2 regions of the Arthrobacter sp. 05L44 genome follow, and region 1 is predicted to be linked to the other one. Evidence: riboswitches for the same ligand, from Rfam matches in the RefSeq annotation. Region 1 holds a riboswitch; the other holds the start of a gene.
The links. Region 1 has a riboswitch for glycine ahead of cycA (D-serine/D-alanine/glycine transporter). Riboswitches for the same ligand answer to the same signal wherever they lie in the genome.
Positions count from the first base shown of each region.

Region 2: another riboswitch for glycine. It lies ahead of gcvP (aminomethyl-transferring glycine dehydrogenase); the one in region 1 lies ahead of cycA (D-serine/D-alanine/glycine transporter).

Region 1 covers NZ_JBFTNS010000002.1:192,157-209,801, forward strand. The annotation lists gene AC1DHY_RS06155 (DedA family protein) at 1-418, opposite strand, end outside; gene AC1DHY_RS06160 (phosphatase PAP2 family protein) at 429-1,187, opposite strand; gene AC1DHY_RS06165 (alkaline phosphatase family protein) at 1,184-2,344, opposite strand; gene AC1DHY_RS06170 (alkaline phosphatase family protein) at 2,341-3,606, opposite strand; gene AC1DHY_RS06175 (endonuclease/exonuclease/phosphatase family protein) at 3,699-4,406, opposite strand; gene AC1DHY_RS06180 (thioesterase family protein) at 4,531-5,334, shown strand; gene AC1DHY_RS06185 (DUF2177 family protein) at 5,354-5,737, opposite strand; gene AC1DHY_RS06190 (lipoate--protein ligase family protein) at 5,754-6,503, shown strand; gene AC1DHY_RS06195 (DinB family protein) at 6,517-7,020, opposite strand; glycine riboswitch at 7,340-7,437, shown strand; gene cycA (D-serine/D-alanine/glycine transporter) at 7,591-9,060, shown strand; gene purU (formyltetrahydrofolate deformylase) at 9,057-9,968, shown strand; gene AC1DHY_RS06210 (methylenetetrahydrofolate reductase) at 10,003-10,884, shown strand; gene AC1DHY_RS06215 (MBL fold metallo-hydrolase) at 11,168-11,806, opposite strand; gene AC1DHY_RS06220 (S-(hydroxymethyl)mycothiol dehydrogenase) at 11,803-12,888, opposite strand; gene AC1DHY_RS06225 (mycoredoxin) at 13,001-13,258, opposite strand; gene AC1DHY_RS06230 (SOS response-associated peptidase) at 13,393-14,139, shown strand; gene AC1DHY_RS06235 (VOC family protein) at 14,193-14,615, opposite strand; gene AC1DHY_RS06240 (chorismate mutase) at 14,630-14,956, shown strand; gene AC1DHY_RS06245 (hypothetical protein) at 14,986-15,372, opposite strand; gene AC1DHY_RS06250 (DUF6504 family protein) at 15,505-15,834, shown strand; gene AC1DHY_RS06255 (DNA polymerase III subunit alpha) at 15,831-17,645, shown strand, end outside.
Region 2 covers NZ_JBFTNS010000004.1:188,139-200,234, reverse strand. The annotation lists gene AC1DHY_RS11190 (flagellar biosynthesis protein FlhA) at 1-465, shown strand, start outside; gene AC1DHY_RS11185 (hypothetical protein) at 443-1,636, shown strand; gene AC1DHY_RS11180 (carbon storage regulator) at 1,646-1,906, shown strand; gene flgN (flagellar export chaperone FlgN) at 1,968-2,483, opposite strand; gene AC1DHY_RS11170 (sigma-70 family RNA polymerase sigma factor) at 2,708-3,526, shown strand; gene AC1DHY_RS11165 (Dps family protein) at 3,662-4,144, shown strand; gene AC1DHY_RS11160 (MFS transporter) at 4,232-5,812, opposite strand; gene AC1DHY_RS11155 (TetR/AcrR family transcriptional regulator) at 5,879-6,418, shown strand; glycine riboswitch at 6,528-6,626, shown strand; glycine riboswitch at 6,628-6,742, shown strand; gene gcvP (aminomethyl-transferring glycine dehydrogenase) at 6,782-9,688, shown strand; gene gcvT (glycine cleavage system aminomethyltransferase GcvT) at 9,701-10,834, shown strand; gene gcvH (glycine cleavage system protein GcvH) at 11,238-11,624, shown strand; gene glyA (serine hydroxymethyltransferase) at 11,639-12,096, shown strand, end outside.

The DNA.
Region 1 (17,645 bases):
TGGGCACAAACCGGGCAAGTACGACGGCGGCACCACCGTGCCGGCGGAAGAACTCCTCGGTGGTTGCCAGGTGGGCGGTCTTGAGGATCCGTGCGTCATCTTTGAACCACCGTCGGCCGAAGGTGCGCCCCAGCATGTAGCCGACCTGGTCGCCCGCCACGGCGGCAGCGGTGACGACGCCGATCAGCACGGGCAATGTCAGGTGGAGCTGCTGGTGCAGCAGTCCGGCGGTGAAGAGCAGGGAATCGCCGGGCAGGAACGGGAACAGGACGCCGGACTCCACAAACACCATGGCGGCGATGACGCCGAGGGCGGCGGGTCCGAGCCCGGCGAGCAGGCTGGCCGGGTCCAGCAGGGACGGCGTGCCGGCCGCGGCCGCCAGGGCCGGGGCCAGCCCGGTGGTCAAAATGCTGTGCATGGTCACGTCCTTAGGGTCGGTGTGCGCGGACGACGGCGGCGGGCAGCCTGTCGACAAGCCGCGGCGCGAAGCGGTTCCAGAGTCCGGAGAGCAGAACGACTGCAGCTCCTGCGGCCAGGAACGAGCCTGTGACGTCAGTGGGGTAGTGGACCCCGATGTATAGGCGTGACCAGGCAACCACGAGGGCCATGGCGGCGCCGGCGTAGGCGGCCACCTTGGACCAGCGGGTGCCGCGGGCCAGGAAGTAGAGCGCGAAGGCGAGGGCGACGGCGAAGGAGACGTGGCCGGAGGGGAAGCTGTCCGTTCCTGACTCGGGGGCCAGCGGATCGAACAGCTGGGCCTGATCGGGCCGGTGGCGGGCGATCAGGAGTTTGAAGACCTCGCTCGCCGCCCAGCCGGAGCAGGCAACCAGGCCGAACGCCACAGCCGTGACGAGGTCGCGGCGGAACAGCAGGACGCAGAGCGCGATGGCGCCGATCAGCACCAGCCCGGGCAGCGGGCCGAACAGCACACTGATGCCCATGGCGAGCGCGGTCAGCGCCGCGGCGTGGTGCTGGCTGAGGCCCTGGTCCACACTTAGCTCGGCCTGGGTGTCGCCCGGCACCAGCTGAACGGTCAGGCCCAGGGCGATCACGGCGGCGCAAAGGAGCAGGCCCACCAGGAGCCAGTGGCGGACCTGCGGGAGTGCCCGGAAGCGCAGCCCGGCGGCGGGCGGGCCCACCGGGAAGCTGGGTGGTGCTAGGCGGTCCTCAGGGGCAGGTCCAGTCATCGAATCCTCCGGCTCGGTGGTGGGGGGGGCAGGTACGGCAGGCCGAAGGTGTCTTGGATGCTGGCCAGCAGGCTGTAGTGGTTGTAGGGCGTGGTGGACCAGGTGCCGCCCTTGGTGAAGGGCGAGAGCACCAGTGCGCCCACCCGGCCGCCGCCGGGGCCCGTGATGCCCGGCAGCGCGGAATTCGGTCCCGGGCCCTCGCCGCAGCACGCACTGGCGTCACTCTGCGGTCCGTCCGATTCGTCGAAGGTGATCACCAGGACCCCGTCCTGTTTGAACGCGGGGGAGGAGGTGATGGCGGGCACCCACTGCTTGAGCCACGCGTCGGCGCTGGCCAGGCCGCCCGGCTGTCCATCGACGCAGGGGGAGTCGTGGCCGTCGTGGCAGAGGTTGGGGGTGATCATGGACAGGTTTGGGGTGGAGGCGGCGGAGGCGAGGTCCGTTTTCAGGGATGTGAGGTCGACGTCGTTGGCAGCGCAATCGGGCGAGCCCGTGATCCCGGCGAAGTAGACGAAGGGGTTGTGGCGGGCCGCGTACTGGTCCCCGACTTTGGCTTTCTGGGTGTCGTCAACGGCGCCCAGGGCGGGGTGCCGGCACGGGGTTCCCATGTCCTCCATGTATCCCTTCCACGTCTTGCCGGCGGCCTTCAGCTGGCCGGCGACCGTGGGCACGCTGGCCGGGAAGACGCACCCGTCACCCACGGCCTGGCCGGGGCTGGCCGTGCCGGTGCCGGTGAACGGCGTGTAGCTCTGGCAGTCGGCCTGCATCTGGGGGTTTGGGCCCTGCCCGGAAATCTGGGCCACGTAGTTGGGCTGCGAGTTGTGGGCCGTGCCGAAGTACTGGTTCAACAGCACACCCTGGCTCCGGAGCGTCTGCGAAAGGTAGGGCGCGGCCGACGCCGGTCCCCATGTTTCGTCATACCCCTTGTTTTCCAGGTTGATCACAAAGACGTGCTTGGCGCCGGGCAGGTAACTGCCTGCGGCGGCCGTTGCGGGAGCCGCGGCGTTTGCCGGTGTGCCTGCCGTCGCGGACGGGGGCCCGTAGCTGAGTGCCGCGGCGCCGAGCAGCACCAGCGCGGCCGCAGCGGCCCTCCGGAGGTAGCGGCGGCTGCGGCCGCGGGGCTGCGCGGTGGCGGGCGGTGCGGTGGTGGTGTTCACGGGAGCTTCCATCCGTCGGCGAGGGCTTTCTGTTTCAGGCCGGACCATTCCTCGGCCGCCGGCGGTCCTACGGGAGTGCAGGCCGGCCCGGCGGCGAAGGGCGGCACGAGGTACTTGGGGGCGGCCAGGTTGGGCGGTGTCCCGAAGTCCAGGACTTCGGCGATGTTGCGGGCCGCGGTGTCGCGCGGGGTCAGCGGGGGCAGGTTCCAGCGCCATTCGATCGCCTTGAGGACCGAGGTGTGGTCGTAGACGTCGTGCGCCACGTACCGGCGCCGGGCACGCGGGGAGATCACCACGGAGGGGACCCGGAAGCCGCGCAGCGCGGTGGCGGCGCTGGTGTCGGGGGCGGCGGCCGGTGCGACGTGGTCGAAGAAGCCACCCCACTCGTCGTGGTTGACCACCAGCAGAGTGTTGGCCCAGCTCGGTCCGCTGGTGACAGCGTTGTAGACCTCGGCGAGGAACGTCTCGCCGGAGCGGATGTCCGCGTGGGGGTGGTCATCACCCGAGGTGCCGGAGCCCTCGTCGGTGAACCGCGGGTCGACGAACGACACCGCCGGCAGCGTCCCCGCCGAGCAGTCCGTGAGGAACTCCGAGTAGTGGTGTGAGATGCCCTGGTACTTGGTGCCCCACAGCGCGGTGAAGGGGATGTCGCCGTAGTAGTACTTGCCGGCGACGCCGGCGGCGGCCAGCCGGTCCCAGATGGTGGGCAGGGTGGACGTGACGGTCGAGTTATGGATCCGGTCCGTGGCCGCGGAGTGCTGGTAGAAGCGGTTGGGATAGGTCTCGGCCATGGTCGCCGCGAAGTACCGGTCGCAGACGGTCCAGTCCGGGCCGGCCTGCCGCCAGAAGTCGAGGTCGGCGGCGTCGTAGTAGCCGACGGCGAACTCGTCGTTCTCGCCGGCCAGGAGCCAGCCGTTGTTCTTGCCGCCGTTGTACTGGATCCGGCCGCCCTCGTAGGAGTGGTCCGGGTCAGGATGGCCGCAGCCCTGGAAGTCCGTCAGGTGATGGGTCGCATGCGGGATCCCGTAGCGGTCCGTGAAGCTGAGCCCGGACTGTTTGCCGTCCGCGCCGGGCATCCAGCCCAGGAAGTGGTCAAAGGAGCGGTTCTCCATCATCACCACGATGATGTGCTCGATTCCGGAGCCTGCCGGCGTCGGCAGGGCCGCTGCCGTCTGGGCCGCACGGGCCGCGCCCCCGGTGGCGAGGGCGGTGGCCGCGACGGTCCGGGCGGCGGTCATAAAGTGACGTCGAGTTAAGTTCACGCCCAAAAGTAGATCACGAAAAGATCACGGGTCCGGGCCGTTTGTTGGCCCGTTCATGAACAGTTAACCGGGTGTTTAGCAGCCCGAGTGGCTCAGGCCGCGCCGCTCACCCCGGTGGCGCCCTTGGCGTCCTGCCCGTACTCCGCCGTGATGAGGATGGGCAGGTGGTCGGAGGCGCCGCGGGGCAGCGTTTCGACGTTGTCAATCATCAGGCCCTGGGACGTGGCGAAATCAAAGTGGCCCTTGAACACCTTGTACCGGGTGTAGGTCCTCCGGTCGCTGAGCGAGAGTTCGTAGCCCGCGTCCTTCATCTGCTCCGTCAGGTACTTGGTGAAGAACGGATAGTTGAAGTCGCCCACCATCAGCGTCATCGGCCCGCCGCCCATGCTCAGCAGTTCCCCGTGCGCGGCGTGGATCTGGTTCCGGCGCAGGGAGTTCGAGGCCGTAAGCGGCGCGGCGTGGAAGGAGGCGATCACCAGGTCATGGTCTGTTTGGTTGTCCACCACCCGGGTGCCGATCAGCCGTTCGTGTGCTGGTGCCAGGACCCGGTCGTGCAGGGATTTCTTCAGCGCGAAGGTCTTGGTCTCGTAGGCGGTGAAACGGTCCTGGCGGTAGTAGATGGCCAGGCCCAGCCGGTTGCCTCGCGTGGCGTCCGCCAGCTGAAGGTCGCCGATGCTGTCCGGCAGGTCTTCGGTGTCGCACTCCTGGAGGCAGAGCGCATCGATTGCATAGCCGCTGGCCAGGGCTTCCAGTTCGCCGCTGGCCTTGTGTTTCCGGAGGTTGTAGCTGATTACTCGGATCAGGGGGAGCACCTCTTCGCACGATAGTCGGGGTAAGCCTGATCCCGAGTCTACCCAGTCCGGCCGGGGGAGGAGGCGATAGGGTGGTGGGGATTCTCTGATTGTTGCTGCGAAAGGGTCGACGTTGACTGCTGAATTACCGGTGCTGGCCGAGGGCGATTTCTACTACGAGGTGCTCGGCGGCGGGCGTTTCCGCTCCACCGTCCACGCCCAGGGCGCCTGGAACGAGCACGAACAGCACATGGCACCGGCGTCGGGCATTATGGCCGACTGCCTGGCCCGGCACGAGCCGCGCGATGACATGCGCATGGCCCGCATCAGCTATGAGATCCTCGGCCTCATCCCCGGCGGCGAATTCGAGGTCACCACCACCACGCTGCGCCCCGGCCGCACCATCGAACTGCTGCAGGCCGAGTTGGTTGCCGGCGGCCGCGTGGCCATCCGGGCGACGGCCTGGCGGATGGTGACCTCCGATACCTCGGCTGTCGCCGCGTTTGAAGATCCGCGGATCCCGGCACCGGAGAATTGCGAGCCGTACGACGCCGCCACGGTCTGGCCCGGCGGGTACATCGCCTCCCTGAGCATGCGGATCGCCGAGGGGCACCGTGCCGGTTCCGGAACCGTCTGGCTGCACACCGACTACCCGCTGACCGACCGGGCGGACAGCAGCGACCTCGCCCGGCTGATCGGACTGGTGGATACGGCCAACGGCATTGCCGCCCGGGTTCCGCCGGGAAAGGGCAGCTACGCGTTCCCCAACCTGGACCTCCAGATCCACATGTACCGGCGGCCCGAGGGCGAGTGGCTTGGCCTGGACAACGAGGTCTCCTTCGGTACGGACGGCATCGGCCTGACCTCCACCGTGCTGCACGACCTCACGGGACCGTTCGGGCGAGCCGAACAGATCCTGACGCTGCGGAAGAGCTGACCGGCGGCCGCGGCGCCGGCTAGTGGAAAACGAGCCAGCCGACGACGGTGGCCAGGCCGGTCAGGAACGCGCCCCAGAGGATGTCCGCGACCACGATCGCCAGCGGCCAGTTTTTCAGGGTGGCGGCGTTGGTGAGGTCATAGGTTGCATAGGCGAAGCCGCCCAGCGCGGCGCCGTAACCCAGCGCCGTCAGCCAGCTGCCGCCGTCGAGCGCGGGCCGGAGGGCAAAGAAGAGGATCCCGGCGATGTACAGCACGTAGAACACCACGGCGTACCCTAGATGGGGCTTGTCCGACATCAGGTGGCCCAAGTGCCGGCGGTAGAACTTGTTCATCGACTTGAGCCAGACGGCGTCGATGACGGCGAACGCGGCGGCTACCACCAGGAATTGCAGAATGACCATAAGGGAGCATAACAACATGCAGCAGGCCGCGGCGGGACCCCGGAACCTGACGGTGTTCCGGCAGGATCACTCCCTCGGCCCGGCGGCGGACCTCGACTTCGCCCTGACCCTTCTGCAGCGGGTCAAGACCGGGTCCCTGGTCCCCCTGCTGCGGCTCTACCGGCCCGCCCCCACGGTGGCGTTCGGCCAGCGTGACACCCACTTGCCTGGCTTTGACGCCGCCACCCTGGCCTGCCGGGAACTTGGTTTCGAACCGCTGGTCCGGAAGGCCGGGGGCAGGGCCGCCGCGTACCACGAGGGCACCCTGGTGATCGACCACCTGGAGCCCCATGCTGACGCGATTGCCGGGGCCAAAGGCCGGTTCTCCCTCTTCGGCGAGCTGCTGGCGCAGGCCCTGCGCGACGCCGGGGTGGCGGCCGCTGTCGGCGAGATTCCGGGGGAGTACTGCCCGGGCGAATTCAGTGTCCACGGCCGGGATCCCCTGGTCCCGGAGCACCCCATCAAGCTGGTCGGCACCGCCCAGCGAGTGGTGGCCGGCGGCTGGCTGTTCAGCTCCGTGATCATCGTGGAGAACTCCGCGCCCATCAGGGCAGTCCTCGAGGCGAGTTACGCCGCGCTGGGCCTTGACTGGGACCCGGCCACCGCCGGCGCCGCCGATGACCTGGTCCCGGGCCTGGACGTGCCCGCCGTGGAGGCAGCCGTACTGGCCGCCTACGCCCGGTACGCCACGCTCGACGACGGCGACTTCGGCGCCCTGCTGCCCTAACGGCCGAGACGGCTCACGCTGGGCGGGCGGCCAGGAGCTGTTCGCGCAGGATATCGGCGTGCCCGCAGTGCTGGGCCAGTTCCCGCAACAGGTGCAGGTAAACCCACCGCAGCGGCAGCGGGCCGCGCCTGTTTCCGGTCACCAGGTGGTCCAGGCCCAGGGGTGCGGCGCGCTCACGCGACTGGGCGCAGGCTTCCCGGTACGCGGCCTGGACGCCGGCGATCGAGTCATCGGCAGCCAGGATGAAGGACTCGTCCGGGGTGGCCGGAATACCGATGTCCTGCCGGCTGCGGCGGGTGATGGCCTCGTCGAACCAGACCTTCTCCACGAACGTGGCGTGCTTGACCAGCCCCAGCAGCGTGGTGCGGGAGGGGACCAGGGACGCGCGGGCCTCCTGTTCGGTCATTCCGTCCAGGCAATCGTGCAGCGCGGCCCGGTGTTCGTCGAGGAACGCGTCGAACTGCGTCCGCAGATCCGCCGCGAAAATACCGGGCTCCGTGCTGGGGTGATGGCTCATAGGCCACATCCTAATAGCACCCGGCCCGGCACCGGCCCCTGCGGCCCCTGCGGCCCCTCCGGCCCGGCCGGTGCTATCCGCCCGGAGGACCTACCGGCGGGTAGCGCCGGAACGCGGGCTGCGTCACAAATCCGGCGGTTTGACTTTCCGGCGTGATCCATCCCACACTGAATCCGCCGGACAATCCTTCCGAGGAGGTCCCGGCGATCATGTTTGGCGGTTACCGGCCCGAGCCAGGGCACGGCAACCATGACGACGCGTTCTTGCCCGGAGCCACCCTCCGCAGCGCCGCGTCACCCCCTATAAGTAAACAAGCCTATGATCTGCGGCGGGAGAGTCCTGCCGGTACATGCAGCAGGCGCCGTAGGAGCAAATCCTCCCCAGGAATCTCTCAGGCCCACGTACCGCCGCGGCGAGGCAACTCTGGAAAGCAGCCGGATCATTTCCCGGCTCACCGACGGTGCAAGCGGTTCCTGCGGGGGCAGGTACGCGGAAACTCTCAGGTCCAAGACAGAGCGGGGAGGAACCCGAATCATCGTGGCACCAGCCACTTGAACGATGGAGTTCCTTATGACGATTCAGCGACCACCTTCCACCATGGTTGAAGCTCCCCACCTCGAGCGGCAGCTCAGCAACCGGCACATCCAGCTCATCGCGATCGGCGGCGCCATCGGCACGGGCCTGTTTATGGGCTCGGGCAAGACCATCTCCGCGGCCGGCCCCTCGGTCATTTTCGTCTACATGATCATCGGCTTCATGCTGTTCTTCGTCATGCGGGCCATGGGCGAACTGTTGCTCTCCAACCTGCACTACAAGTCCTTCAGCGATTTCGCCGCCGATCTGCTGGGCCCGTGGGCGGGCTTCTTCACCGGCTGGACGTACTGGTTCTGCTGGGTGATCACCGGCATTGCCGACGTTATTGCCATTGCCGGGTACTCCCAGGAGCTCTGGCCCGGCCTGCCCCTCTGGATTCCGGGCCTGGTCACCATCGCGATCCTGCTGCTGCTGAACCTGACCACCGTCAAGGCCTTCGGCGAGACCGAATTCTGGTTCGCGCTGATCAAGATCGTCGCGATAGCGGCGTTGATTGTGGTGGGCCTGTTTATGATCTTCAGCGGGTTCAGCTCCGACGCCGGACCGGCGACTTTCAGCAACCTCTGGAGCCACGGCGGGTTCTTCCCGAACGAGTTCATGGGCTTTGTGGCCGGCTTCCAGATCGCCGTCTTCGCCTTCGTCGGCATCGAACTGGTCGGCACCACCGCAGCCGAGGCCAAGGACCCCGAGAAAAACCTGCCGCGGGCCATCAACTCCATTCCGATCCGTGTCCTGCTGTTCTACGTCGGCGCACTTATCATCCTGATGTCGGTCACGCCGTGGACCCAGTTCGCCGCCGGACACAGCCCGTTCATCGCCATGTTCTCCCTGGCCGGTCTCGGCGCCGCCGCCACCGTGGTCAACCTGGTGGTCCTGACCTCGGCCATGTCCTCGGCCAACTCCGGGATTTACTCCACCTCCCGCATGGTCTACGGCCTCGCCCAGGAAGGTGACGCCCCCGCCCCCTTCGCAGCGCTGTCCCGCCGCAAGGTTCCGCAGAACGCCTTGTTCCTCTCGTGCGTGCTGCTGCTCTCCGGCGTCGTGCTGATGTACGCGGGGGAGAACATCGGCAAGGCCTTCGAAATGGTTACAACCGTGTCCGCCGTCTGCTTCGTCTTCGTGTGGTCCATCATCCTGGCCAGCTACCTGGCCTTCCGCAGGCGCCGCCCGCAGCTGCACGATGCCTCGAAGTTCAAGATGCCCGGCGGCGTGCCCATGGTCTGGGTCGTCTTCGCCTTCTTCGCCTTCGTGCTCTGGACGCTGACCACGCAGCCGGACACGTTGTCGGCCCTGCTGGTGACGCCGGTCTGGTTCATCATCCTCGGCGCCGCATGGCTGGTCCTGCGCCGCCGTCCGGTGCACCTGGCCCGTTACGAGGCCTTCAAGGCCGAACTCCAGTCCGAGCAGGATGAAGCTGCCGGATCCCGGAAGGTGGAGAGCCAGTGAGCACCGCAGCAACCCCACAGCCCGGCGGCCCCGCAACTGAACAGCGGGAAGAGCCCGGCGCCGAGTTCGTCCTCACCCTCGACTGCGCCGAATCACCCGGCATCATCAACGCCGTGTCCAAATTCCTCCTGGACCACGGCTGCAACATTGTGGACATCAAGCAGTTCGGCGACCGGCTCGTGGAGCACTTCTTTATGCGCGTGCACTTCGTCTCAACCGGCACCGCGGCGGACGTCGAGGAGCTCCGGCAGGATTTCGCGCCGGTCGCCGCCGAGTGGGCGATGACCTGGCGGCTGGAACGCCACGGCCGGAAGCAGCGGATCCTCGTTATGGTCTCCAAATACGGGCACTGCCTGAACGATCTTCTCTTCCGCGCCAGGATCGGTGAACTCCCGGTCGAGATTGTCGCCGTCGTGTCCAACCACCCGGACCACGAGGGCCTGGTCACCTGGCACGGGATCCCCTTCCACCACGTGCCCGTCAGCCCCGCGACCAAACCGGAGGCAGAAGCAACGCTCCTGGACCTGGTGGAGGCGTACAACGTGGAACTGGTGGTCCTCGCCCGGTACATGCAAGTCCTCAGCGACAACCTCACGGCCAGGCTCGCCGGCAGGGCCATCAACATCCACCACTCCTTCCTGCCGAGCTTCAAAGGAGCCAAGCCCTACCACCAGGCTTACGCCCGCGGCGTCAAGACTGTCGGGGCCACGGCGCACTATGTGAACTCGGAACTGGATGAGGGGCCAATCATCGCCCAGCAGGTCATCGAGGTGGACCACACCTATACCCCGGAGGACCTCGTCGCCGTGGGCCGGGACGCCGAATGCAAGGCCCTGACGAACGCCGTCCGCTGGCACTCCGAGGGGCGCATCATCCTCTCAGGGAACCGCACCGTCATCCTGCGCTGACCCGCGCCCGCCTGCCCAAATTCTGGAGTTCCCTGTGAAGACCCACCTTCCTCTGTCAACCGCGTCCCATGCCCCGCCCGCCCAGCCGGACACAACACTGCCAGCGCGGCTGGAAATCATTCCCACCTCCGGCATCGTCACCAGAGTCCAGGCCGGACTCGCGCCGGGAACGGCACTGACCGTGACCTGCCTTCCCCATCACGGTGTCCAACCCACCCTGGAAACGGCCGTCCAGCTGCGCCGGCTCGGCCACAGCGTAGTCCCGCACCTGGCAGCGAGGAGCCTTGAAAGCCGTGCGCAACTGGCCGGCATCCTTACCGAGTGCCGAACCGCCGGGATCAACGAGGTTTTTGCCGTCGGCGGTGATGCCGCGCAGCCGGCCGGCCCGTACCAGAACAGTGCACGGCTCCTGGAGGACATCGCCGATTTGTCCGGCGGGGCCATGTCCGCCGGCGTTGCCGGGTACCCGGAAGGGCATCCCGGGCAAAGCCAGCTCTACATGCTGGATGCGCTGCTGGAAAAACAGCACCTCGCTACCAGCGTGGTGACGCAGATGTGCTTCTCGGCGGCCCGGATCAGCTGGTATGTCGAGTTGCTCCGCCGCGAAGGCGTTACCCTTCCGGTGTGGGCCGGCGTCGCCGGGTCCGTTCCCCGGACCAAGCTCATTTCGCTGGCGACCAAGATCGGGGTGGGACCGTCCCTGCGGTTCATCAGCCGCAAGGGCCCGCTGGCCCGGCGGCTCCTCGACGGCGGCAACTACTCGCCCAGCCGCCTCGTGGCCGAATTGTCGGCGGCGCAGCCGGCCCTGGCGGGCGTCCACCTCTATACATTCAACAATCTGGAACCGTACGCCGCCGCCGGCGCCGGCGTAACGGCGGCTTCTGGAACGGCGGCGCCGGTGGAGCGGCAGCCATGACCGCGCCGGCGGGCGACGCCGGGCAGCTCCCGCGTCCCGGGCGGCGGCTGCCGTGGGCAGCTCTGCCGCGCGGCCTGCCGGTACGGATTACGGCCGGCGGCCGTTACCTGGGGCCGGGAACAGTGGACGGGTCGACGCCGGACGGTGCGGTGATGTGGGTCCGCTTCAACGGCCTCGAGGGCCGCCGTATGTTCCACCGCGACGACACGGTGTTCGTCGAAGTGGGCAAGTCGAAGTGGGCTAGTCGAAGTCGACTGGGCGGCGGTGGCGGCCCGCGGCGCTGTCAGTGGCCGCGGGCTATCCACTCCTCCAGGTGCGGCGCCTCGGCGCGCACCGTCGTCGGATCGCCATGACCGGTGCGCACCACGGTGTCTGCGGGCAGCGTGAGCAGCCGGTCGCGGATGGAACCGATGATGGTGGGGAAATCGCTGTAGGACCGGCCGGTGGCGCCCGGACCGCCCTGGAAGAGCGTGTCACCGGTGAACACGGTTCCCTTCGCGGGCAGGTAGAAGCTCACCGAGCCGGGGGAGTGGCCCGGGGTGTGCAGCGCCTCGAGGCGGGCGCCGGCCACCTCGAACGTATCGCCGTCGTCGATGCCGTGCTCCGGTTCGGTCCCGGGGAAGACGCGGTCCCACAGCATCCAGTCCTGCTGGTTCAGGTAGACCGGGGCGTTGACCAGGCTGCGGAAGGCGCCGACCGCTGCGATGTGGTCGTCGTGGCCGTGGGTGAGCAGGATGGCCTTGACGTTCCGGCCGGCGACGGCGGCCGCGGTGGCGTCGGCGTCGTGGGCGGGGTCGATCACCACGCAGTCCTCGTCATTGCCGACGATCCAGACGTTGTTGTCCACGTCCCAGGTGCCGCCGTCGAGCGAGAACGTCCCGGACGTGACCAGGCGGTCGATCCGCAGTGCTCCGCCGCTCACAGTTCCACCACCGAACGCAGCACGGCACCGTCGTGCATCTTGTCGAAGGCGTCCTCGATCTGGTCGATGGTGATCCGCTCCGTGACGAAGGCGTCGAGGTCGAGCCTGCCCTGCCGGTACAGGTCGATCAGCATGGGGAAGTCGCGGGACGGGAGGCAATCGCCGTACCAGGAGGACTTCAGGGAGCCGCCGCGGCCGAACACGTCCAGCAGCGGCAGTTCCAGGGTCATCTCCGGGCTGGGAACGCCCACCAGGACCACGGTGCCGGCGAGGTCGCGGGCATAAAACGCCTGCTTGTAGGTCTCCGGGCGGCCGACGGCGTCGATCACGACGTCGGCGCCGAAGCCGCCGGTCAGTTCGCGGATCGCCTCGACGGGGTCCACCCCGGAGGAGTCCACGGTGTGGGTTGCGCCGAGTTCCTTGGCGCGATCGAGTTTCTTGGCGTCGATGTCCACTGCGATGACAGTGGTGGCGCCGGCCAGGGCCGCGCCGGCCACGGCCGCCACGCCCACTCCGCCGCAGCCGATCACGGCCACGGAATTGCCGCGGCCGACGTTGCCGGTGTTGATCGCGGCGCCGAGGCCGGCCATCACGCCGCAGCCGAGCAAGCCGATGGCGGCGGGGTCGGCGTCGGCGTCCACCTTGGTGCACTGTCCGGCGGCCACCAGGGTTTTCTCGGCGAAGGCGCCAATGCCGAGCGCCGCGGTGAGCTCCGTGCCGTCCGCCAGGGTCATCTTCTGGGTGGCGTTGTGCGTGTTGAAGCAGTACTGCGGCTCGCCGCGGCGGCACGCGCGGCACTCGCCGCAGACAGCGCGCCAGTTCAGGACAACCCGGTCACCGGGGGCAACTTCGGTGACGCCGGGCCCCACCGCGCTGACCACCCCAGTGGCCTCATGGCCGAGCAGGAACGGGAAGTCATCGTTGATGGCGCCCTGCTTGTAGTGCAGGTCCGTGTGGCAGACCCCGCATGTGAGGATATCCACCAGGGCCTCGCCGGGCCCGGGGTCCGGAACCAGGATGGTCTCCAGGGTGACGGGGGCGTTCTTGGAGCGGACAACCGCGCCTTTGACTTCGTGGACCATGGGTAGCTCCTTTCATCACCGCGTCCGCGACGGGATGCGGCACGGCGCGGAATCCCGGGGTTAGCTGGGAGTCCGCGCCGTGGTGGTGTGGTGGTGGGTGTCCTGGTGGGGCTTAGGCCGCGAGGCGGGTCTTGACCTCGGCCGCCGAGGGATTGGTGGCTGCCGTGCCGTCCGGGAAAAGGACGGTGGGGACGGTGCGGTTGCCGCCGTTGAGCTTCTCCACAAGTTCGGCGGTGCCTTCGACTTCCTCGATGTTGATCTCGGTGTAGCCGATGCCCTGGGCGTCCAGCTGCTTCTTCAACCGGTTGCAGTAACCGCACCAGGTGGTCGAAAACATGGTGATGGTGCCGGAATCGGGGGTGAAGTCCACGAAGTTCTCCTCAACGCTGGTGGGCGGCGCGCAGTTGGCAGCGCCTCTGCCGGCAAAGCCGGATGTCACTGTGATCAACCGTAACCCGGGAGGCCCTATTCCCGCACGGCGGGTCCCGATGGCATGCTGGTGCCATGTGTGGACGCTACGTGATGGCCCGGGCTGTCGGGGACCTTCTGGCCGAGTTCGACGCCGGACTCGAGGAGGAGGTGGTCATCCCGCCGTCGTGGAATGTGGCCCCGACGGCGGACGTGCCCATCCTGCTGGAGCGGCTGGTGGACGGCGAACCGGTGCGGCAACTGCACATTGCCCGCTGGGGCCTGGTTCCCTCGTGGGCCAAGGATCCGGGCATCGGCTCCAAGATGATCAACGCCCGCAGTGAGAGTGTGCTGGAGAAGCCGGCCTTCCGGAAAGCCACCCGCGCCCGGCGCTGCGCTGTGCCGGCGGACGGATATTACGAATGGAAGGGTGAGGGCCGCGGCAAACAGCCCTATTACGTGCACCCGGCGGACGGCTCCCCGGTGGTCTTCGCCGGCCTCTACGAATGGTGGAAAGACCCGTCCAAGGCCGAGGGGGATCCGGAACGCTGGCTGCTGTCCACGTCGATCCTGACCACTGACTCCCCGCCGGAGGGCTACGCCGACGGGATGCTCGCCGAACTGACAGCGCTGCACGACCGCGTTCCGCTGCCAATGGACCGGGCTACCATGGCGACCTGGCTGGACCCGCAGGCCGATGACGCCGCCGCCCTGGTGGGGCTGGTCCGGGCCGGTGCGCACGACGTCGCCGAGGGCTGGAGGATCGACGCCGTGGGCACCGCCGTCGGGAATGTCCGGAACGATTCCCCGGAGCTGATCGAACCGGTCGGCAGCCTGTTCTAGGGGACACCCCGCCGGTCGCGCGAACGGCTGCGGCGGGCGGCCCGAGGCCGCGCCTAGACCGTGACTTTGCCGCCGGCGTCGACCGTCCACGTGGGGTTGAAGGCGACCTCCCAGCGGAAGCCGTCAGGGTCCGCGAAGTAGCCCGTGTACCCGCCCCAGGGCTGCGTCTTCGGAGCAGCGACGACGGCGCCCCCGGCGGCTTCTGCCTGGCGCAGTGCGGCATCAACTTCCGCGGCGCTGCCCACGTTGTGGCTCAGGGTAATGCAGGGGATGCCGGCCGGGGCGTCCGTGGCCGCCTCTGCCTGCATTTGGCCGGCATCCCACAGGGAGAGAACCAGGCCGTGGTTGGCCTGCAGGAAGAGCACTTCGCCGGGAACCTCGCGGTGGACAGGCCACCCCAGTCCCTCGACATAAAAGCGGCGGGAGGCGTCAACGCTGCGGACACCCAATGAGATGAAGTCGACTCGTGGTTGCATGATTCGATACTGTCATGCACATGTCCACACATCACCGTGACGCCAAACACGCCCAGGCCGACAAGGAACAGCTCGCCGCCGTGCGGGTGGCCGTCGACGAAGTGGATGAGCAAATCGTCGCGCTGATCGGCCGGCGCGAACGGCTAATCCGGATCGCCGGAACCCTGAAAGCCGACAGCGCAGAGGTCAGGGCGCCGGGCCGTGTTGAACGTGTCCTGGAGCACGTCAAGGCAACGGCTGAGCAGAAGGACATCGACACCGACATTGTCGAACAGACTTACCGGGGCATGATCGATGCCTTTATCCGGCTGGAGCTGGAAGTTTACAAGGCCAGCAGCTAAGGCTGCGGCAGGACGCCCCTAGAGCGAACCTAGAGGGATTCTTCTACGGGCACGTTGGACTGGTAGTCCCTGCCCTCACAGTCGCTGTACGCCGTCATGAGGTGGCCCTTGGCCAGGCCCATGACCGTGCTGAGCGGAAAATTCCCGGTAATGGTGTTTCCGGAGTGCTCCACGCCCTTGATGTCGAAGTTCTCCTCCGTGCCGTCGTGGCTGAAGCAGAAAAAGGAGACGGCCTCGCCGTTCATGAACTCGATTTCCATCCGGCGCTGGTGGGAGTGGTCCGGGGTGGCCGCTACGAGCCCCACCACGTAGGCCCCGGAACTCGGGATGTTCCCGTCAATATCGAACTTCGCCACCAAGGTTGAATCCTTGGCGGCGATGCTTACGTGCTTCAGGAGTGCGCTGTGGGAGCTCATGGCTCAATCCTGCTACCTCGGCTTGCGTCCGTCCACCCCCATCTAGGTTTTGCCCCGGCCCCGGCGTAGACTTGATTTGTTCGAAGATATATTCGAATCAATCTGTAGGGTTTGTACTTGCCGGGAGGCCTCATGGGGATGTTCAGCGAGTCGGTGGACGTCGCCTGTTCCCCGGCAGGCCAGCCGCAGACGGTCGTCTGGAAGGGCAGGCAGTACGAGGTCTGCGCCGAACCCGTCCGCTGGTTCGAGCGGCGGCAGTGGTGGGCCGAGGAACAGCGGGCACCCCTGGGCAGCGGACCGGGACTGGTGGACCACGAGATCTGGCGGGTCCAGGTCCGGGACACCGTCACGCCGGACCGGACTTTCACCCTAGACCTCACCAGGCACCTGGGTAGCGGCCGCTGGCGGGTGCTGCGGATCCATGATGCCCTGCATGCCTCGCGGGAGCCTGAATCGGCATGAGCTTCACCCACCTGCATGTCTCCACCGCCTTCAGCGCCCACTACGGGGTGTCCTGGCCGGAGGAACTCGCGGCGGCCGCGTCCGCCGACGGGGCCACGGCGCTCGCCTGCACTGACCGCGACGGACTCTACGGCACTGTCAAGCACCTTAAAGCCTGCATGGCGGCGGGGCTGGACCCCGTGGTGGGTGTGGATCTGGCGGTCTTTGACGACGACGGCGACCTCCGCACCCAGCTGGGCGGACGTGTTGTGGTGCTCGCCCACGGGCATAACCAGGGAGCCGGCTACCGTGCCCTGTGCCGGCTGGTCTCTGACGCACATGCCCGCACCACGGGGAAAGCGGGGGGAGTGGTGCCTGTTGCCGTGACCAGGGCGGAGCTGGCCTCACGCGCCCTCGATCCCTCAACGCTTGAACCGGTACTGACCGTTCTGATCGGTCCCGATTCGGACGTGGGGCGGGCCATGGGCGGGCGCCGGTACCTACGCCCCCGCACCCTCTTCAAACGCTGGCTGGATGTGATGCCTGCGGGAACCGTCGCGGCAGAGGTTGTGTCCCAGCTCAGCCCGCCCGGGGAACCCTTCAGCACCGCCCATGCCGTGCGGATGCTCAAACTCGCCGCCGAGCACTCGGTCCCCGCGGTCCTCAGCAACGCGGTGCGCTATTGCGCCGAAGACGGGGCAGCTACGGCTGACGTGCTGGATTCCGCCCGCACCCTGAAATCCCTTCCCGAGCTCTCCGCCGCCCCCCAGCTGCAGCCCAACGGCCAGGGCTGGCTGAAGACACCGGCTCAAATGCTGCGTCTGGGCCAGGAAATCATGCATGCCGCTGGCTACGGCGCCGCGGACCTCAAGAGCCTGCTGGCCCACACCGAGGCGCTCGCGGACCGCTGCCGGATGGACCCGGTCACGGACATGGGGTGGAAGCAGCCGGTGGTGCCCGAAGCCTCCGTGATCGGGATCGCCGGCGACCCGCTGGTAGAGCTTACCCAGCGGTGTGAGGCCGGGATCAACCGGCGCTTCCCGGGGATCACCGGGAAGGCTGCAGAGGAACTGCGCGCCCGGCTGGAACACGAGCTGCGGATCATCGACGGGCTCGGCTTCGCCTCCTACTTCCTGACGGTTGCCGAGGTGTCCCGGATGATCCTGGACATGGGTGTCCGGGCGGCGGCGCGCGGGTCGGGTGCCTCCAGCCTTGTGAATTTCCTGATCGATGTCAGCCAGGTCAACCCGCTGCAGCACGACCTCATTTTCGAACGCTTCCTTTCCCGCGACCGGGCCACGCTGCCGGACATTGACATCGACGTTGAAAGCGCCGAACGGCATAACGTCTACCGGAAGATCTTTGAACGGTTCGGCTCCGAGCGCGTCACGTTGATGAGCATGCAGAACGGATACCGTGCCCGCGGGGCGGTACGCGATGCCGGCCTGGCGCTGGGTATGGATGGCGGGGACATCGATGAGATCGCCAAGCAACTGTGGCGGTTCTCGGCCCGGAACTTCCGCGAAGCACTGGTGGAAAAACCAGAGCTGAAGGAATTCGCCGGCCGGGTAGAGCAGCGGGACTTCACGGAGAACCAGCAGTTGGATCTTCTGGTGGACCTGACCGAACGGCTGGACCGCCTGCCGCGCCACATTTCGATGCACCCCTGCGGGGTCATCCTGGGCGATGCCACCCTGCTGAACCGCACCCCGGTCCAGCCCAGCGGCCTGGGCCTGCCGATGAGCCAGTTCGACAAGCACGACATGGACCCGATGGGCATGCTCAAACTTGATGTGCTGGGCGTCCGGATGCAAAGCGCCATGGCTTTCGCG
Region 2 (12,096 bases), on a different contig from region 1:
GTCCCCATCAACGACCTCGCCCGCATCTACGAGGCCCTGACCCTCCGGGCCAAGATCTCCACGGACCCGGAGTCGCTCGTGGAGGCCGCACGCCAGGCCCTCGGCCCCGCCCTGACCGCGAAGTTCATGGAGGGCCCGGTGCTGAACGTGATCATGATCGACCCCGTCCTGGAACAGTCCATGCTGGAGGACATGCGTCCTGCCGAGGGCGGCAGCCAGATCGTGATGGGCCAGGACAGGCTCGACGCCGTGCTCCGCTCCGTCCACAACGCCGTGGAGTCCGCCGCCGCCGCGAACAGGCAGGCCGTCCTGGTCTGCGCCCCGGCGCTGCGCCCGGCCATCCACCGGCTCATCGGTGCCCAGCCCGGGTCCGTCCCGGTGCTGTCCTACCGGGAAGTCACTTCCGCCAACGTCCGGATCGAAACTGTAGGAGTCGTGCGCCATGCCGAACCGCTATCGGCTTAAGGGAGCCTCGCTGGAGGAAATCCGCAGCAAGGCCGAGGCCCAGTACGGCCCCGCAGCCCGGATCGTCTCCGCCGAACGCGTGATCAGCCCCGGCATCGCCGGGCTCTTCGCCGCCAACCGCTTCGAGGCGATCGTTGAGGTCCAGCCCAAGCACGACGTCGTGACCGGCGAGGTGGTGCCGGAGGCGGACATCATCCTGGCCGACGGCGAGTCCGCGCAGACTGCTGCACGGCCGGCTGACGCCCGGCCCGATGCCCGGCCGGTTGACGCCCGGCCCGCCGCGAAGCCCGCGGCCATGCCGGCCGGCCCTCGGGCACCCCGCGACGCCCGGCCGGCCCCGGAAGCTCCGGCCGGCCTTCGGGTCGCCGCCCCTGGCCACGCCCTGCAGGGCGACGCCATCGCGGCCCTGCTGGCCGAGGCGGACGCCGCCGAACTGACCCTGCACCGGAGCGGAGCCCCCGGGGTCTCCACCGAGTCGCCGGGCTTCGCCGAACTGCTGGACCAGCTCGGCTCGGGACTCCGGCCGCCGGCAGCGGCCCAGCCCGATCCCGTACCGCGGGTTACCCCTGTGGCCATCGACAGCGAACCTCCGGTTCCGGCGCCGCGGCAGGAGGCTCCGGCGTCGCCCGGGCGGCCCGCCATGCCGGTCCGGGCAACGGTACCGGCCCTCTTGAACGGAACCGGTGACCTGGTGGTGCTGGTGGGACTCGGCGACGACGCCCTGGACACGGCCCTGGCCATGTCCATCGCGGCCGGCGGCGCCGACGTCCGCACCGCGGGGCAGCTGAGCGCCTACGGGCACCTGCACCTGGACGGACGCCAAAGCGCGACGGCGGCCCGCGCCCATGCCGTGGAGACCGAACAGACGGTGATCACCGCCTTCGGCCTGGGTACGGCCCGCAACACCCTGGCGCGGCTGCAGGCGATCTCGGCGCTGTCCCCGGACCAGCTCTGGGTCGTGGTGGATGCCGGCCGCAAGCACGAGGACACGGCCCGCTGGGTCAGCCTGCTGCGCGCCCGCCTTGAGGTGACGGCCGTGGCCGTCGTGGGCGCCGCGGATACCGGTTCGCCCGAAAGCGTCGATGCGCTGGGCCTGCCCGTGGGCTGGATCGACGGCCAGCCGGCGCCCGTGCCTGCGCCGTGGGCCGCAGCCCCCGGCCACGAAGGGTAGATTGAGAGAATGCTGGTACTAACACGCAAGCCGGGCGAACAGATCATGATCGGCGACGGCATCGTCATCACTGTTCTGGAAGGCCGCGGCGACGGCGTCCGCATCGGCATCGAAGCACCCCGCGGCGTCCCCATCCAGCGCCGGGAAGTCATCGAGGCCATCGCCGCCGCGAACCTCGCGGCCGCCGAAGCGGGTGCGGAGGCCGACGCCGGCACCGAGGACGCCCTGCGCGGGCTGCTGCCGCAGGCACCTGCCGCCTCCGCGGAGTGAACCTGGCCGCCTGACGGCACCGGCTGCGCGGCTGGACCTCCGGGCCGCAGCAGCCCTGCCGTCAGTGCGAGTTCGCGTCGTCGCCCAGGTACTGCACCATCAGCGGCAGCGTGGCGCGGCGCGTGATGGCCAGGGCACGCTCGATGTTTCCGGCCACCGTCAACTGTTCAAGGGCCTCCGCAGGATCGGCGGCAGCCGGGGGTGGCTGCAGGCCCTGGATCAGGTCCTCGTTGACGCGGGTTGCCCCGGCAAGCCGGACGAGCAGACTGCGCAGGCCGTCGAGGTGTTCCTGCAGGACCGTGGGCCACGAGCCGTGAGGTGCTGCGGCAATCAATTCAGGCAGTGTCGCTTGCGCCGGGAGGCCCCATTCAGCGGCCACGGCCGCGGATTCGACATTTCGGGCCAGGGCCTCGAAGCGCATCCGGTCCAAGACCGACTCCACTTCCGACGCCGTAAACGCGATCCAGTGGATGTTGCCGGCCGCTACGTGCAGGCGCTGCGTTTCCAGGCGGAACAGGAGCAGTTCCAGCTGCCGCCGCTCCTGCCACAGCGCCGCCGAAAGATCCGCTGCACCCATGGGCCCCATTCCCCTGTCATCCCGGCCAAATTACGGCTTTCCGCATTTTCCGCCAAGCTTTTCCCTGAGGGTACACGCAGATTCCAGATCAGGTGATAGGTTTCGTTCTGGGTGCTGCGCCCGAGCTTCGAACACCGTCTCCCATGGGGGGAGCACGGGACCGTTTGCGGGTGCGGCGCTCAGGGTTTTAAAACTCCTGATCCGTCTCATGGGGGGACACACTATTGAATCGCGTGGAACGCAACGAGATGGTTACCCAGCACCTTCCGCTGGTTGGCTATCTCGTCTCTGATTTGTGCTCGAAGGCGTCCCACCTCTCGCGCGATGACCTGGCGTCGGCCGGGGCTGTAGCCCTCATTACGTCGGCCGACTCCTTCGACCCTGACCTGGGCGTACCTTTCGGCGCCTTCGCGCGACGCCGCATCCTCGGCGCCTTCGCCGATGAAATGCGCGCCAGCGACTGGGCCACACGGTCCGCACGCCGGCGGATCAAAGAGACCATGTCCGTCCAGGAAACCCTGGCCGCAGCCCTCGGCCGCACCCCGTCGGTGGACGAGATCGCGTCCGCCCTTGGCGTCCAGCAGAGTGTCGTTGAGGCGGCACTCGCGGACGCCTCACGCACCCTCACCCCGCTGGACGACGCCGTCGTCGACACACTCGCCGCCGAGACCCTGTCCCCGGAAAGCTCCGTCCTCGCGGACGAACGGCTCCAGTACCTCCGGGCCGCCGTAAAATCCCTGCCGGAGCGGATGCGCTACGTAGTGGAGGAAATCTACTTCGGGGACCGGACCGTCAAGGACCTGGCCGCTGAACTCGGCTCGACGCACGCTGCCGTGTCGCAGCAGCGTGCCGAGGCAATCCGGCTGATGCGTGACGGCCTCACGGCCCACTACGCCGATGACCCGGACCAGGGCTACGAACCCCAGTCCCGCATCACCCCGCGCCGCCGGAACGACTACCTGGCACAACTGTCCGAGGCCACGGCCGGCGGTATCACCCGGGCACTCTTCCCGCAGGGCCCCATGCCCAACCAGGCAGTCTAGGACCTTCCGCCAGCTTAGTAAGCACACTTAGTAAGCTAATCGTGAAATTCCGCCGGAACCATCGAAAGCCCTCTCCTCCCTGGAGTAGCGTCTGAGGCATAACGCCGTACCAGCCGTTCCAATCAAGGAGGATGCATGAAAGCAACACCGACCCTGACGAGCAACCTGCAGGCCGTCCTCGTGGACCTCATCGAACTCCACGTCCAGGGCAAACAGGCCCACTGGAACATCGTGGGGACGAACTTCCGCGACCTTCACCTGCAGCTGGATGAAATCATTGAGGCCGCCCGCGGCTTCGCTGACGACCTCGCCGAGCGTATGCGCGCCCTCCATGCCCTCCCGGACGGCCGCAGCTCCACGGTGTCCAAGACCACCGCGCTCGCCGAATTCCCCACCGGCCTGATCAACACCAAGGACGCCATCGACAAGATCGTTGCCGCGCTCGAGGCCGCCGTTGGCACCATGCGCAAGGTCCACGACGAGGTCGACGAGGAAGACCCCACCACCGCGGACCTGCTGCACGAGTTCATTGCCAAGTTCGAGCAGTACGCCTGGATGGTGAACGCCGAGACGATGCGCGCCACCGCCAGCGTCACCACCCCCGACTCCAAGAAGTAGTTCGGGCCCTACGCCCATGCAGCGTCCGACGCCGGGTTTCCCGGCGTCGGACGCTGGCGTTTAACGCCGGGCGCACGGCGGCGGCCGCTAGCCCGCCGTCGGCACCCTCCGGAGCACGACGGCGGCCAGCACTGCCGTGCCGGCCATCAGTGCCAGGGCGATGGCGGCCGTGACGTGGACGCCGGAGTCGAACGCCGCCCGCGCGGCAGCCATCACGGCCTCGGCCGCGGGTCCGGGGAGGGTCTGGGCCAGCTCCGTAGCCCCCGCCAGGGTTTCGCCGGCCCGCGCGGTGGCCTCCGCCGGCGCCGTCCCCGCAGTGCCGGCCGGCAGCCGCAGGTTGTGCTGGTACGACGCCGTCAGGATGGAGCCAAGGACGGCCGTGCCGAGCAGTGAGCCAACCTCGTAGCCGGTCTCGGAAATGGCGGCCGCGGCTCCCGATTTGGCCGCCGGCACGGACCCCAGGATCAGGTCGTTGGAAATGGTTTCGGCGGCTCCGACGCCCAGGCAGAGCACCAGCAGGGCCGCCAGCAGGATGCCGGGACCGGCGCTGTGGTCGCCGAGGGCCACCAGGCCGTAGCCGGTGGCGCTCAGGACCAGGCCGCCGGCCACCACAAAGCCGGGTCGGACTTTGCGGACCAGGGGCACCACCAGCAACCCGGCCACCACAGTGGCGACCAGTGCGGGGATCATGGCCATCCCGGACTCGGACGGCGACTGCCCCTCCAGCAGTTGCAGGTGCTGGGCGAGGAACAGGATAAAACCGTTGTAGGAAAACAGCGCCAGCACGTTGGCCGTAATGGCGGTGCTGAACACGGGGTTGCCGAAGAGGCTCAGATCCAGCAGGGGAGTGCCGGACTCGTCCGCTGCCAGCCGGCGCTGGCGGCGGACGAAGGCGTAACCCATCAGCAGGCCGGCGCCAAGGGCGGCGAGCGGTCCCGCTGCCATGCCCTCGGTGGCCAGGATTTTGATGCCGTAGACCGCCGGGGCCATGGCGAGCATGGACAAGGCGATGCTCGGCAGATCCACCCGGCCGGGGTTCGGGTCCCGGGATTCCGGGATCAGGGCAGGGCCGAGGACCAGCAGGGGCAGGATGATGGGCACCGCGACCAGCAGGACCGCTCCCCACCAGAGGTGTTCCACGAGCCACCCTCCGAAGATGGGCCCCAACGCGGCGCCACCGGAGAACCCCGCGGCCCAGACCGCCACGGCCAGCCGCCGGCGGTTGGGTTCGGGGAAGATGTTGCGGATCAGGGACAGCGTGGACGGCATCAGCATGGCGCCGAAGAAGCCGAGCCCCGCCCGCCCTGCGATCAGCCACTCAGCGGCGGGCGCGAAGGCTGTCACCGCGGAGACTGCCGCGAAACCGGCGCTGCCGATGAACAGCAGCCGCCGGCGGCCAATCCGGTCGCCCAGGCTACCCATCGCGACCAGCAGGCCGGCCAGGACCAGGGGGTATGTGTCGACGATCCACAGCAGTTCCACTCCGGAGGCGTCCAGGCTGCGCGCGATCGCCGGCAGCGCGAACGTGAGGGCGGTGTTATCCACGGCAACGAGCAGCACCGGAAACATCAGCAGGGCCAGGGCCAGCCAGTCGCGCCACGCCGGGCGCGGAGCGGAGGTGGTGCCGCGGGTGGTACCGGAGGTCGACGGGCGGTAGGAGACGGTCATCGAATAACTGTACCGTCTGGACGGTACAGTTAAGAAATTGGCGGTGCGCCGGGCATGATGGGAGCCATGGCCAGAAAACCCGTCGCCCGTGAAGCCGTCCTCGACGCCTTCGAGTCCCTGCTCATCACCGAGGGGGAGCGGGCCGCCACCCTCGACGCGGTAGCCAGGCTGGCCGGCGTCTCCAAGGGCGGTCTGCTGTACCATTTCCCCACCAAGGACGCCATGATCACGGTGCTGCTGGAGCGCCTGGACCGGCTCCTCGCCGACGACCTCGCCGCCATGGCCGCTGCGCCCGAAGGGGCCGCCGCGTACTTCATCAAGTCCTCGGTGTGGGCCGACACCCCACTGGACCGGGTCTTTGTGGCCGCCACCCGGCTGGCCGAAGTGGCACACGCCGAGACCCTGCAACGGATGGCAGGCGTGCAGGCGAGCTGGCTGGCCCTCCTCGCGGCGGACGTCGGCCCCGCGATGGCCAAGCCCGTTCTCTATCTGGGGGACGGGCTGTACTTCAATGCGATGCTCGCCCGGGGACCGGGCGGGGCGCCGACGGAAATGGCGGGCGACGTCGAAAGCCTGCTGGCCGCCGTCGAACGGCTGCGCGGCTGACGGGCGGGGCCGTATATGTCGCGGCTCCGGCGTCACTGGTTTGCGGACCTTGCCCCCGGCGTAGGACAATAAGTCTGTGACTATGGTCACGAGCAATTGAATATGCCTTTGATCTGCGGCGGGAGAGTTCTGCAAGTAGGTACAAGCAGGCGCCGTAGGAGCAAATCCTCCCCAGGAATCTCTCAGGCCCATGTACCGCCGCGGCAAGGCAACTCTGGAAAGTAGCACGTGCGTTATCTGACGCGACGTGCTCACCGACGGTGCAAGCGGAGCCCCGCATAGCGGCTGCGCGGAAACTCTCAGGTCCAATACAGAGCGGGGAGGAACCCGAATCAATGTGGCGTACCGTGCGCCGCCTTAGTTATGGAGTTCCTAGTGACTGTTACCTCAGCCTCCACGTCCTTCGTTGACCGGCATATTGGCGCCCGCCGCCAGGCCGACGTCGCCGCCATGCTCAAGGCAGTCGGCTACGACACCGTCAACGACCTTGTGGACACCGCCGTACCGAAGGACATCCGGCAGGATTCTGACCTGGCGCTGGGCGTAGCGCTCAGCGAAGTGGAAGTCCTCGCCGAGCTGCGCACGCTGGCCTCGAAGAACAAGACCGCCGTCCAGATGATCGGCCAGGGCTACTTCGACACCGTCACCCCGGCCGTCATCCGCCGGAACATCCTCGAAGCCCCGGCCTGGTACACCGCCTACACGCCCTACCAGCCGGAAATCTCCCAGGGCCGGCTCGAGGCGCTGCTGAACTTCCAGACCATGGTCCAGGACCTCGTGGGCCTGCCGATCGCCAACGCCTCGCTCCTGGACGAAGCCACCGCCGTTGCCGAAGCCGTCCTGATGATGCGCCGGGCCAACAAGAACAAGGCCGCCCACGACGGCAAGACCGTCCTCGACGCCGACTGCCTCCCGCAGACCATCGCGATCGTCAAGGGCCGCGCCGAGGCCCTCGGCTTCGAAGTTGAGGTCGCCGATCTGTCCAAGGGCCTGCCCAAGGGCGTTATCAACGGCGTCGTGCTGCAGCAGCCGGGCGTCTCCGGCCGCGTCTTCGACCACACCGCCGTCATTGCCGAGGCCAAGGAACGCGGCGCCCTCGTCACCGTGGCCGCGGACCTGCTGTCCCTGACCCTGATCACCCCTCCCGGCGAGCAGGGGGCCGACATCGCCGTCGGCTCCGCGCAGCGCCTCGGTGTGCCGCTGTTCTTCGGCGGCCCGCACGCGGCTTACATGGCCGTCCAGAAGGGCCTGGAGCGCTCCATGCCCGGCCGCCTGGTTGGCGTCTCCAAGGACAACGCCGGCATCCCCGCCTACCGGCTGGCGCTGCAGACCCGCGAGCAGCACATCCGCCGCGAGAAGGCCACGTCCAACATCTGCACCGCCCAGGCGCTGCTGGCCATCGTCGCGTCCTTCTACGCCGTCTACCACGGCCCCGACGGGCTCAAGGCCATCGCCGAGACCACCCACGGCCACGCCAAGACCATCGCCGCCTCGCTCCAGGCTGCCGGCCTGGACGTGCTGCACACCTCCTTCTTCGACACCGTCACCGTGTCCGTGCCGGGCAACGCCGCCGGAATCATCGCCGCCGCCGACGCCAAGGGCATCAACCTGCGCGCCATCGACGCCGACACCGTCGGTATCTCCGCTGATGAAGCCACGACGCCGGCAATCGTCGCCGACGTCGTCGCCGCCTTCGGTGCCACTGTCGCCGAGGACGCCGCGGCCACCGGCTTCGCCCTGGACTCCGCCGTCGAACGGACCTCGGACTACCTGCAGCACCCGGTGTTCAACACCCACCGCTCCGAAACCCAGCTGCTGCGCTACATCCGGCGCCTCTCGGACCGTGACCTGGCCCTGGACCGCACCATGATCCCGCTGGGCTCATGCACCATGAAGCTGAACGCGACCGCCGAAATGGAAGCCATCTCCTGGCCCGAGTTCGCCTCCATCCACCCGTTCGCCCCGGAGTCCCAGACCGCCGGCTGGCGCGAACTGATCGAAGACCTCGAGGCGCAGCTGACCGAGATCACCGGCTACGACCAGGTCTCCATCCAGCCCAACGCCGGGTCCCAGGGCGAACTCGCAGGGCTCCTCGCGATCCGCGGCTACCACCTCTCCCGCGGCGACGCCCAGCGAACCGTCTGCCTGATCCCCGCCTCGGCGCACGGCACCAACGCCGCGTCCGCTGTCCTGGCCGGCATGAAGGTCGTTGTGGTGGCCACGGCCTCCGACGGCACGATCGACCACGCCGACCTGACCGCCAAGATCGAACAGCACCGCGACGCGCTGTCCTGCATCATGATCACCTACCCCTCCACGCACGGGGTCTACGACGCCGACGTCCGCGAGGTCTGCGACGCCATCCACGCAGCCGGCGGCCAGGTCTACATCGACGGCGCCAACCTGAACGCCCTGGTCGGCCTCGCCCAGCCTGGCCAGTTCGGCGGCGACGTCTCGCACCTGAACCTGCACAAGACCTTCTGCATCCCGCACGGAGGCGGCGGACCCGGCGTCGGCCCGGTCGCAGCCAAGGCCCACCTGGCACCCTTTATGCCGGGCAACGCCGCGGACCCGGCCAACGGCGCCGACGGCACCCCGATCTCCGCATCCCGCTACGGTTCGGCCGGCGTGCTGCCGATCTCCTGGGCCTACGTGAAGCTCATGGGCGGGGCCGGCCTGACCGAGGCCACCAAGTCCGCCCTGCTCGCCGCGAACTACATCGCGACCCGGCTCAACGAGTTCTTCCCGGTGCTCTACACCGGTGAGGGCGGCCTGGTGGCGCACGAGTGCATCCTGGACCTGCGCGAACTCACGGCCAAGACCGGCGTGACCGCCGAGGACGTCGCCAAGCGCCTGATCGACTACGGCTTCCACGCCCCGACCCTGGCGTTCCCGGTGGCCGGCACCCTGATGGTGGAGCCCACCGAATCCGAGGACCTCGGCGAGATCGACCGGTTCATCACCGCCATGATCACCATCCGCAAGGAAATCGACCAGGTGGCCCACGGCGAATTCACCGTCGAGCACAGCCCGCTGCGCAACGCACCGCACACCGCCGCGGCCGCCGTGTCCACCGACTGGGACCGGGCCTACCCGCGCGAGCAGGCCGTGTTCCCGGTCCACACCCTCCGCCAGGACAAGTACTTCCCGCCGGTCGGCCGGATCGACGGCGCTGCCGGCGACCGTAACCTCATCTGCTCCTGCCCTCCCCTCGAAGCCTTCGAAGAGGACACCGCAGACCACTCCGCCACCTCCGACTCCGCCAACTAAGGACAGCCACCGATGACTGAGAACTACACGGCTCTGTACGAAGAGCACAAGAAGGCCGGCGCGTCCTTCACCGATTTCGGCGGCTGGCAGATGCCGCTGAAGTACACCTCCGAACTGGCCGAGCACCACGCCGTCCGCAACGCAGCGGGCCTGTTCGACCTCTCCCACATGGGCGAAGTCTGGGTCACCGGCCCGGACGCCGCCGCGTTCCTCGACTACGCCCTCGCCGGCAAACTCTCCGCCATGGCCGTGGGCAAGGCCAAATACTCGCTGATCTGCCAGGAAGACGGCGGCATCATCGATGACCTCATCACGTACCGCCGCGGCGACGAGAAGTTCCTCGTCGTCCCGAACGCCGGCAACGCCAAGGTGGTCGCCGCCGCGCTCGCCGAACGGGCTGCCAACTTCAACGTCACGGTGGAGGACGTCTCCGCCGAGACCTCCCTCATCGCGGTCCAGGGCCCCAAAGCCGAAGCAATCCTGCTCCGCCTGGTCCCGGCCGCCCAGCACGGGCTCGTCACGGAGCTGAAGTACTACGCCGCCGTCGAGGTCCCCTTTATGGTCGCCGGCACGAGCCAGGAGCTGCTGCTGGCCCGCACCGGGTACACCGGCGAGGACGGCTTCGAGATCTATGTCCCGAACGACGACGCCGCCGCCCTCTGGCAGGCGCTGCTCGCCATCGCCGAAGACGGCGAGTTGACACCGGCGGGGCTCGCATGCCGCGACTCGCTGCGCCTGGAGGCCGGCATGCCGCTCTACGGCAACGAGCTTTCCCGCGAGGGCAACCCTTACTCCGCTGGCCTGGGACCCGTCGTCGCGCTCTCCAAGGAAGGCGACTTCGTGGGCAAAGCAGCCCTGGCGGCATTGAAGGAAGCCGGCGCCGGGTCCACCACCGGGCGTAAGCTCGTCGGGCTCAAGGGCCTGGGCCGCCGGGCCGGCCGCGGCCACTACCCGGTCCTCAAGGACGGCGCCGTCGTCGGTGAAGTGACCTCGGGCCAGCCCTCGCCGACCCTCGGCTACCCGGTGGCCATGGCCTACGTCGACGTCGAGCTGGCCGAGCCCGGCACGGCCCTGGACGTCGACCTCCGGGGCAAGGCCGAGCCGTTCGAAGTTGTCGCACTGCCGTTCTACAAGCGCCAGAAGTAGCCCTCCAGTCCCGGAGCCGTGGCTGGCTCCGGGACCGTCCGGCCGCAGCGGTTCCCGAGTCCGGGACCGGCAGGCCCCGGTTTTCACGCGTGCTCGCTCGTCCCTCGCTTAGACGCACGCTTTCGAAAACCGCGGCCAGCCAGCCCCTCAAGGTCAGCCGCCCTTCCGTTCCAAGCGCCATTGGGGGTGCATTGGAACTCCAAGGTGCTACACGAACGGCCACTGGTTCTTTCCGGAGAACTGTTGGCCCCGAAAACGGAACTGGATAGCGGCGGGGGAGGGGATTCCGGAAGCATGCGTCTAAGCGAGGAACGAGCGAGCATGCGGAGGAATCGCCTCCCCCGCCACCCCACCCGGCCACAGCTAACGTGGCCCATGACTTTCAAACGCAAAGGAAAAAACCATGGCAAAAGTTGCCCCTGAACTGCAGTACTCCGACGAGCACGAGTGGGTTGCCCGGGACGCGGGATCGAACACCGTGTCCATCGGCATCTCCGCCGTCGCCACTGACGCCCTCGGCGACATCGTCTACGTTGACCTGCCCGAGGTTGGTTCCGCGGTGACCGCCGGCGAGACCTGCGGCGAGGTCGAGTCGACCAAGTCCGTGTCCGACCTGTACGCACCCGTCACGGGCGAAGTGCTCGAGATCAACGACGCCGTCGTCGCTGATCCCGCGCTGATGAACAGTGATCCGTACGGTGCGGGCTGGCTGTTCAAGGTAGCCGTGGAGTCCGAAGGCCCGCTGCTGTCCGCACAGGAGTACGCATCCAAGAACGGCGGCGAGCTGTGAGCGGCGCCTCCGCGATGGCCGGCACCGTAGCGTTCGAGCAGGTCGTCTCGCCGTCGCTGGACGCGGACCTGTCCGCCCTGGACCCGGAGATCGCGGCGACGATCGATGCCGAACTCACCCGCCAGCGCGACGGCCTCGAAATGATCGCCTCGGAGAACCACACCGCGGCCGCCGTTATGCAGGCGCAGGGATCGGTGCTGACCAACAAGTACGCCGAGGGCTACCCGGGCAAGCGCTACTACGGCGGCTGCGAGCACGTCGACGTCATCGAACAGCTGGCGATCGACCGGGTCAAGGCCCTGTTCGGTGCCGAATTCGCGAACGTCCAGCCGCACTCCGGCGCGCAGGCCAACGCATCCGTGATGCACGCCCTGATCCGTCCCGGTGACACGATCATGGGCCTGAACCTGGCCCACGGCGGGCACCTGACGCACGGCATGAAGATCAACTTCTCCGGCCGGCTCTACAACGT